DNA from 2 places in the Streptomyces sp. NPDC015125 genome. Region 2 is predicted to be linked to the other one. Evidence: riboswitches for the same ligand, from Rfam matches in the RefSeq annotation. Region 2 holds a riboswitch; the other holds the start of a gene.

Region 1 (3,201 bases), on a different contig from region 2:
TGCACGCCGAAGGCGCCCCAGACACCGGCCAGCTGCGCGCGCCCCGTGGTCTCGTCGCAGGCGATGCCGACCAGGTCGGCGTCGACCTGCCGGAGGTTGACACCGGCCTCGCGGGCGGCGGCGACGACCTCGGCGGCCCGGCCGGGCACCCGCGCGGTCAGCGTGTCGAAGTACGCGCCGTGCACGATCTCCACCCCGCCGGCCCGCAGGCCCTCGGCGAGGACCGCGGCGTAGCGGTGGGTGCGCCGGGCGATCGTCCGCAGACCGTCCGGGCCGTGGTAGACCGCGTACATGCCGGCCATGACGGCGAGCAGCACCTGCGCGGTGCAGATGTTGCTGGTGGCCTTCTCGCGGCGGATGTGCTGCTCGCGGGTCTGCAGCGCGAGGCGGTAGGCCTTGTTGCCGTCGGCGTCGACGGAGACGCCCACCAGACGCCCCGGCAGACTGCGGGCGAACTGGTCGCGTACGGCCATGAAGCCGGCGTGCGGCCCGCCGAAGCCCATCGGGACACCGAAGCGCTGGGTGGTGCCGACGGCGATGTCCGCGCCGAGCTCACCGGGCGAGGTCAGCAGCGTCAGGGCGAGGAGATCGGCGGCGACGGTGACGACCGCGCCCAGCTCGTGGGCCTGCTCGATGACGGCGCGCGGGTCGCGGACCGCACCGGAGGCGCCGGGATACTGCAGCAGCACACCGAACACACCGCGCTCGGCGATCCCGGCCGGAATACCGTCGGACAGGTCGGCGACCACGACCTCGACGCCGGTGGGCTCCGCGCGGGTCTGGATCACGGCGATGGTCTGCGGCAGACAGTCGGCGTCGATCAGGAAGACACCCTGCTTGACCTTGCCGACCCGGCGGGAGAGGGCCATCGCCTCGGCGGCCGCGGTGCCCTCGTCCAGCAGCGAGGCGCCGGAGGTGGGCAGTCCGGTCAGGTCGGCGACCATCGTCTGGAAGTTCAGCAGCGCCTCGAGGCGGCCCTGCGAGATCTCCGGCTGATAGGGGGTGTATGCCGTGTACCAGGCCGGGTTCTCCATCACGTTGCGCAGGATCACCGGCGGGGTGAACGTGCCGTGGTAACCGAGTCCGATCATGGACGCCAGCACCTGGTTACGGTCCGCGAGGCCGTGCAGCTCCTGGAGCACCTCGGCCTCGGTACGGGCCTGCGGCAGGCCGAGCGCCTCCGCGCTCTTGATCACATCGGGAACGGCGGTGGCGGTGAGCTCGTCCAGCGATCCGAACCCGATGTGCGCGAGCATCTTCGCCTGCGCCTCGTGGTCGGGACCGATGTGCCGGTGCTCGAAGGGGGTGCCGCGTTCCAGCTCGGTCAAGGAGATGCGATTGGTGGTCATCTGCGGGGGCCTCCTGGTCGGTGCGACCTACGAGGGGCACCACGGCGCGGGTGCCCGGACGGCCTCCCCCTCTGTCATCTCAACCTGAGAGCTTCACCGGCCCGCGCGAGGCGGCCCGGCTTTCACCGTCGGTGAGGATGGGTCCCGGAGCTGTGCCTTCCGGGGCCCGCCCTGCTTTCCAGAGTGACCTCGCCCATGCGGTACGTGTGCCTGAGAGATTCCGGGGAGGATTTGCTCCTTCGGCGCCCTGGTCGCGAACGACAAGGACTCTCCCGCACGGGGTCTGCGGCCATTGGCCAGCCTACCAGCGCGGCACTCGAAGGATCCTTCGAGTGGCCAGGGCATGAAATGTGCCGTTTGGTAGTTGTCAGAGGGCAGTTGCGACCAATTGGAGGGACCGTGCAAACCGATATCGATCCCCGGAGCCTGATCGGCCGCAAAGCGTTCGACCGTAACGGCGCCAAAATAGGCACGATCGACGAGGTGTATCTCGACGACGCGACGGGGGAACCGGAGTGGGCGGCCGTGCGCACCGGACTCTTCAGCCGCGACGCGTTCGTCCCCCTCGAACCCAGCAAGATGGTCGGTGAGGGCCTGCACATTCCTTACGACCGCAAGCTGATCAAGGACGCGCCGGACTTCGGCGTCGGCCGTCATCTCTCCCCCGAGCAGGAACTCCAGCTCTATCACCACTACCGACTGGATATCTCCTCCCCGGTCTCCGATCCGGTGTCCTCGCCCGGCTCCGGTGACAAGGACTTCGGCAAGATCGCCGGCTCGGACGACTGACCGTCCGCCGGTCCCCCGCCCACCAGCGGCAGGGGCTCCCCCGGCCGCAGCGCCGGATCCTCGACAGCAAAGGTCCGCACCCTTCCCGGTGCGGACCACGGCGTTTCGAAGCGTACGGTCACTCTCCCCACCCCGCTCCCCTGCACCCAGCCGGCGCCGTACTCGTCGTGCACCACGTCCAGGCCGGGATGCCAGCGCCGCGGCCGCTCCTCTTCGGCCTCCGGCGGCGCCGTCCCGCCACCGGACGGCTCCGCCGCCGCCTTCGCCGCCTTCTCCGCCTCCTCGGCCTCCCGCTCCGTCGCCAGCTGTGCGAACAGATCCTCCTGCGTGAAGTCGGCCAGGCCGCTGACCCCCACACCCAGCAGCCGCACCCCGCCGGTGGTGTCCACCATCTCCAGCAGCCGCACGGCGGCCTCCCGTATCACCGCAGGGTCGTCGGTGGGTCCACGGAGCGTCTCGGAACGGGTCAGCGTCGAGAAGTCGTAGTTGCGCACCTTGATGACCACCGTCCGCCCGGAACGCCCGGCGGCCCGCAGCCGCTCCACGCAGCGGTTCGCCAGCCGGAGCACCTCGCTCCGTACCCGCGTCCGGTCGGTCAGATCGACCTCGAAGGTGTCCTCGACCGAGATGGACTTCGCGTCCCGCTCGGCCACCACCGGCCGGTCGTCCCGGCCCAGCGCCATCGCATACAGCCCGGCGCCATGTGCCCTGCCCAGCAGCCGCACCAGCTCGGCTTCGCCGGCCTCCGCGGTCTCCGCGACCGTGTGGATCCCGGCCCGGCGCAGCGTCTCGGCCGTCGCGGGCCCCACTCCGGGCAGCGTCCGCACCGTCATCGGGCCCAGCAGTTCCCGTTCGGTGCCGGGCTCGATCACCACCAGACCGTTCGGCTTGGCCGCCTCGGACGCGATCTTCGCCAGCATCTTGGCGCCGGCCAGCCCCACCGAGCCGGTCAGGCCCGTGGCGGAACGGATCTCGCGGCGCAGTTGCTCCCCCACGACCTGCGCAGCAGCCGTCTCCGGCGGCACCCCGCCCGCTTCCAGATCGACGAAGGCCTCATCCAGAC
Region 2 (3,201 bases):
CGGGGCCGTCATCGGCCCAGGAGGGCTTGAATGCACGGTGCGGGCTGAGAACTCCGAGAGGCATGCGAGTTCACTTTGCCCCGGGGTGACAAGTCTTTCGCAGAGGTCAGGCCGTTTCCTTCGGGGCACCTCACTGACCAGATGAAGCTGGCAGCGTTCCGAAAGAACGACCTAGCCAGACCTCGCCTCGGTCGTCCGTGGTGGAAGTGCAACCCAGCGGCGGCATATGAAGGGCCGAGTGCTTGTCAGACGTGTGCTGCCGTGAGAGTGGCGAACACGCCGAAGGCGAGCGCCGTTCCCCTCCGCCGAGAACGGCGCTCGCGATCGGTGCCTGTCGAGGGACCCGGTGACCGTGTCAGTCCTGCTGCGGATGGTCGAGTTCGGACCGGAAGGCGGCCTCACGGGACACATGGCGTGGGCGACGGCGGAGCGCCGCCCACGCGATGCCGAGGATGACGAACCACACCGGGGTCACCAGCAAGGCCCGCAGCGTGTCGGGCTCCTGGGTCAATGCCCAGATGAGGAACACGAAGAACGCGAGCACGACGTAACACATGACGACGCCGCCGGGCATCTTGAACTTCGACGCCTCGTGCAGGTGCGGACGGCGCTTGCGATACACGAGGTAGCTGATCAGGATGATCGACCAGACGAAGATGAAGAGTACGGCGGACACCGTGGTCACCAAGGTGAACGCCTCGATGATCGAGTTGTCCGTGGCGACCATGACCACACCGGCGAGCAGAAACACCCCGGAGAGGAGTAGGGCGTTGGCCGGTACCCTCCTGGAGGTGAGTCTGCCGAAGCGCGCCGGGGCGTCGCCCTCCCGGGCCAACCCGTACACCATCCGTGAGGTGGAGTAGATGCCCGAGTTCGCGGACGAGGTGGCGGAGGTCAGCACCACGAAGTTGATGACCGAGGCGGCGATCCCCAGACCGGCAAGAGTGAACATCACGACGAACGGGCTGTGGCCCGGACTGATCTCGCGCCAGGGCGTCACCGAAATGATCACGATCAGTGCGACGACATAGAACAACATCACGCGTACCGGGATCGAGTTGATCGCCTTGGGCAGGTTCCGTTCCGGGTTCTCCGCCTCGGCCGCGGTGGTGCCGACCAGTTCGATGCCGACGAAGGCGAAGGTCGCGATCTGGAATCCCGCGACGAACCCCATGGGGCCGGTGGGGAAGAACCCTCCGTCGTTCCAGAGGTTGGAGAAGCTTGCCGCCGCTCCCCCGGGCGCCTGGAAATGACCGAACACCATGACCAGCCCGACGACGATCAGCGCCACGATGGCGACGATCTTGATGAGGGCGAACCAGAACTCGGTCTCGCCGAACGCCTTCACGGTGGGCAGGTTCAAGGCGATCAACAGGATGACAGCGGCCAGCGCCGGTATCCACAGCGGTAGGTCGTGCCACCAGTAGGACACATATCCGGAGATCGCGATGACGTCGGCGATGCCGGTGACGATCCAGCAGAACCAGTAGGTCCAGCCGGTGAAGAAGCCGGCCCACGGCCCCAGCAGGTCGGCCGCGAAGTCGGCGAAGGACTTGTAGCGCAGGTTGGAGAGCAGCAGCTCACCCATCGCCCGCATCACGAAGAAGAGCATCACTCCGATGATCATGTAGACGAAGATCACCGAGGGCCCGGCCAGCGAGATCGTCTTGCCGGAGCCCATGAACAGGCCGGTTCCGATCGCACCACCGATCGCGATGAGTTGGATGTGCCGGTTGGACAATTGGCGGGAGAGGTGTTGCTCATCCTCGGGCGAGGGCGTCGATCCGGCCTCCGGTCGGGTCGACGCGGTGGTCGAGCCGGTGTCACTGCGTTCAGGCATGGGCAAACCTCGCGGATCTCACGTCCCGTGTGGGCACGGGACAGGGGGTATCTCGGAGAATGACCACGCGCCCACAGGGGGGGCGAGCGGCAGGGTGGGGCTGCGCGCGGACTTGCGGCAGCCGACCGGAGCGGTGTCGGTACGCTGAACGGGCCCGCAGAGAAGACCGAAGATCAGCCCGAAAGCCGGCAGGCGGATTGCGGTCAGGGGAGAGGCGGCGGGAGGGCCATCAGGGGGGCTCCTCGAATGTCGAGCACGGGCAGGAGCCCGCGCGGCCGAGTGAGCCTCCCCCTCTGTCATGAGCCTGAGAGCTTCGCCGCGCTCAGCGCGCGGCTTGCACCGTGGGCGAGGCGCGTCAGCGCCTGCTTTCCAGAGTTGCCTGCCCGAGCGGTAGGGATGCCTGAGAGTTTCCGGGGAGGATTTGCTCCTTCGGCGACTGGGTCTGGCTGATCCAGTGCTCTCCCGCTCCGGGGTGAACGGCAATGTGCGGTGAGGTTAGGTCCACATCGGCGACCGGTCAAGGGACCGACCGAACGCTGGACATTACCCTTCAGTAGTACGGCACTCGCCCGCGGGGGACAGTGTTTGTGCAGCTCACGGCGTGCTTCATGGGCCGATCCGTTACCGGCGCGTACACCGAGCGGACTCTTGACGGCTGTGTTCCGAGGCCCGTACGTTGCCTCCGGAAAGATCCGCCAGCACCTACACCGCTGACGATTCTGCGCGGGAGAGCCCACGTCATGTGACGACGTGGCGCCGAAGGAGCCGATCCTCCCCGGAAACACCCCCGGCCTTACGGTCGGGCCCCACAACTCCACATCGCGCTGTTCGAACCGAAGCGGGAGAGCCCTCGCCCACCCTTGGCGGGGCGCCGAAGGAGCAACTCTCCCCAGAATCTCTCAGGCCCAACTACCGCTTCGGCTAGGCGACTCTGGAAAGACGGGACGTCATGTCCTGCGCCCACGGTGCAAACCGCCGGACCCGGTGGTGAAGCTCTCAGGTACCGATGACAGAGCGGGGAGGCCACCCATCCACGGTGCCGCGTTCGCGGTGCCCCCACAGGGAGCCTCCCACCATGACCTTCCCCGAGTCCTCCGCGTCGGGTGAGTTCGCCACCCGCCACATCGGCGTCGGCGGCGCCGACCGCGCCAGGATGCTGGCCGAAGTCGGTTACCCGACGCTGGCCGCCCTCATCGACGCCGCCGTCCCGGGCGGTATCCGAAGCACTTCCGACCTGAACCTGCCTGCCGCCGCCACCGAGGCCGAGGCCCGCGCCGAGCTGCAGGAGCTCGCGAGCAGGAACACCGTGGCCGTTCCGATGAGCGGCCTTGGATACCACGCGACCACCACGCCCGCGGTGA

What was found. Region 2 has a riboswitch for glycine ahead of cycA (D-serine/D-alanine/glycine transporter). Riboswitches for the same ligand answer to the same signal wherever they lie in the genome.
Region 1: it holds a riboswitch for glycine, as region 2 does, so the genes downstream of both, gcvP (aminomethyl-transferring glycine dehydrogenase) here and cycA (D-serine/D-alanine/glycine transporter) in region 2, are expected to answer to the same signal.

Annotation. Positions count from the first base shown of each region.
Region 1 covers NZ_JBIBVF010000012.1:208,686-211,886, forward strand. The annotation lists gene gcvP (aminomethyl-transferring glycine dehydrogenase) at 1-1,349, opposite strand, end outside; glycine riboswitch at 1,538-1,634, opposite strand; gene ACF088_RS24780 (PRC-barrel domain-containing protein) at 1,749-2,138, shown strand; gene ACF088_RS24785 (DNA polymerase IV) at 2,042-3,201, opposite strand, start outside.
Region 2 covers NZ_JBIBVF010000005.1:325,104-328,304, forward strand. The annotation lists gene cycA (D-serine/D-alanine/glycine transporter) at 356-1,840, opposite strand; glycine riboswitch at 2,127-2,218, opposite strand; glycine riboswitch at 2,219-2,315, opposite strand; glycine riboswitch at 2,670-2,765, shown strand; gene gcvP (aminomethyl-transferring glycine dehydrogenase) at 2,916-3,201, shown strand, end outside.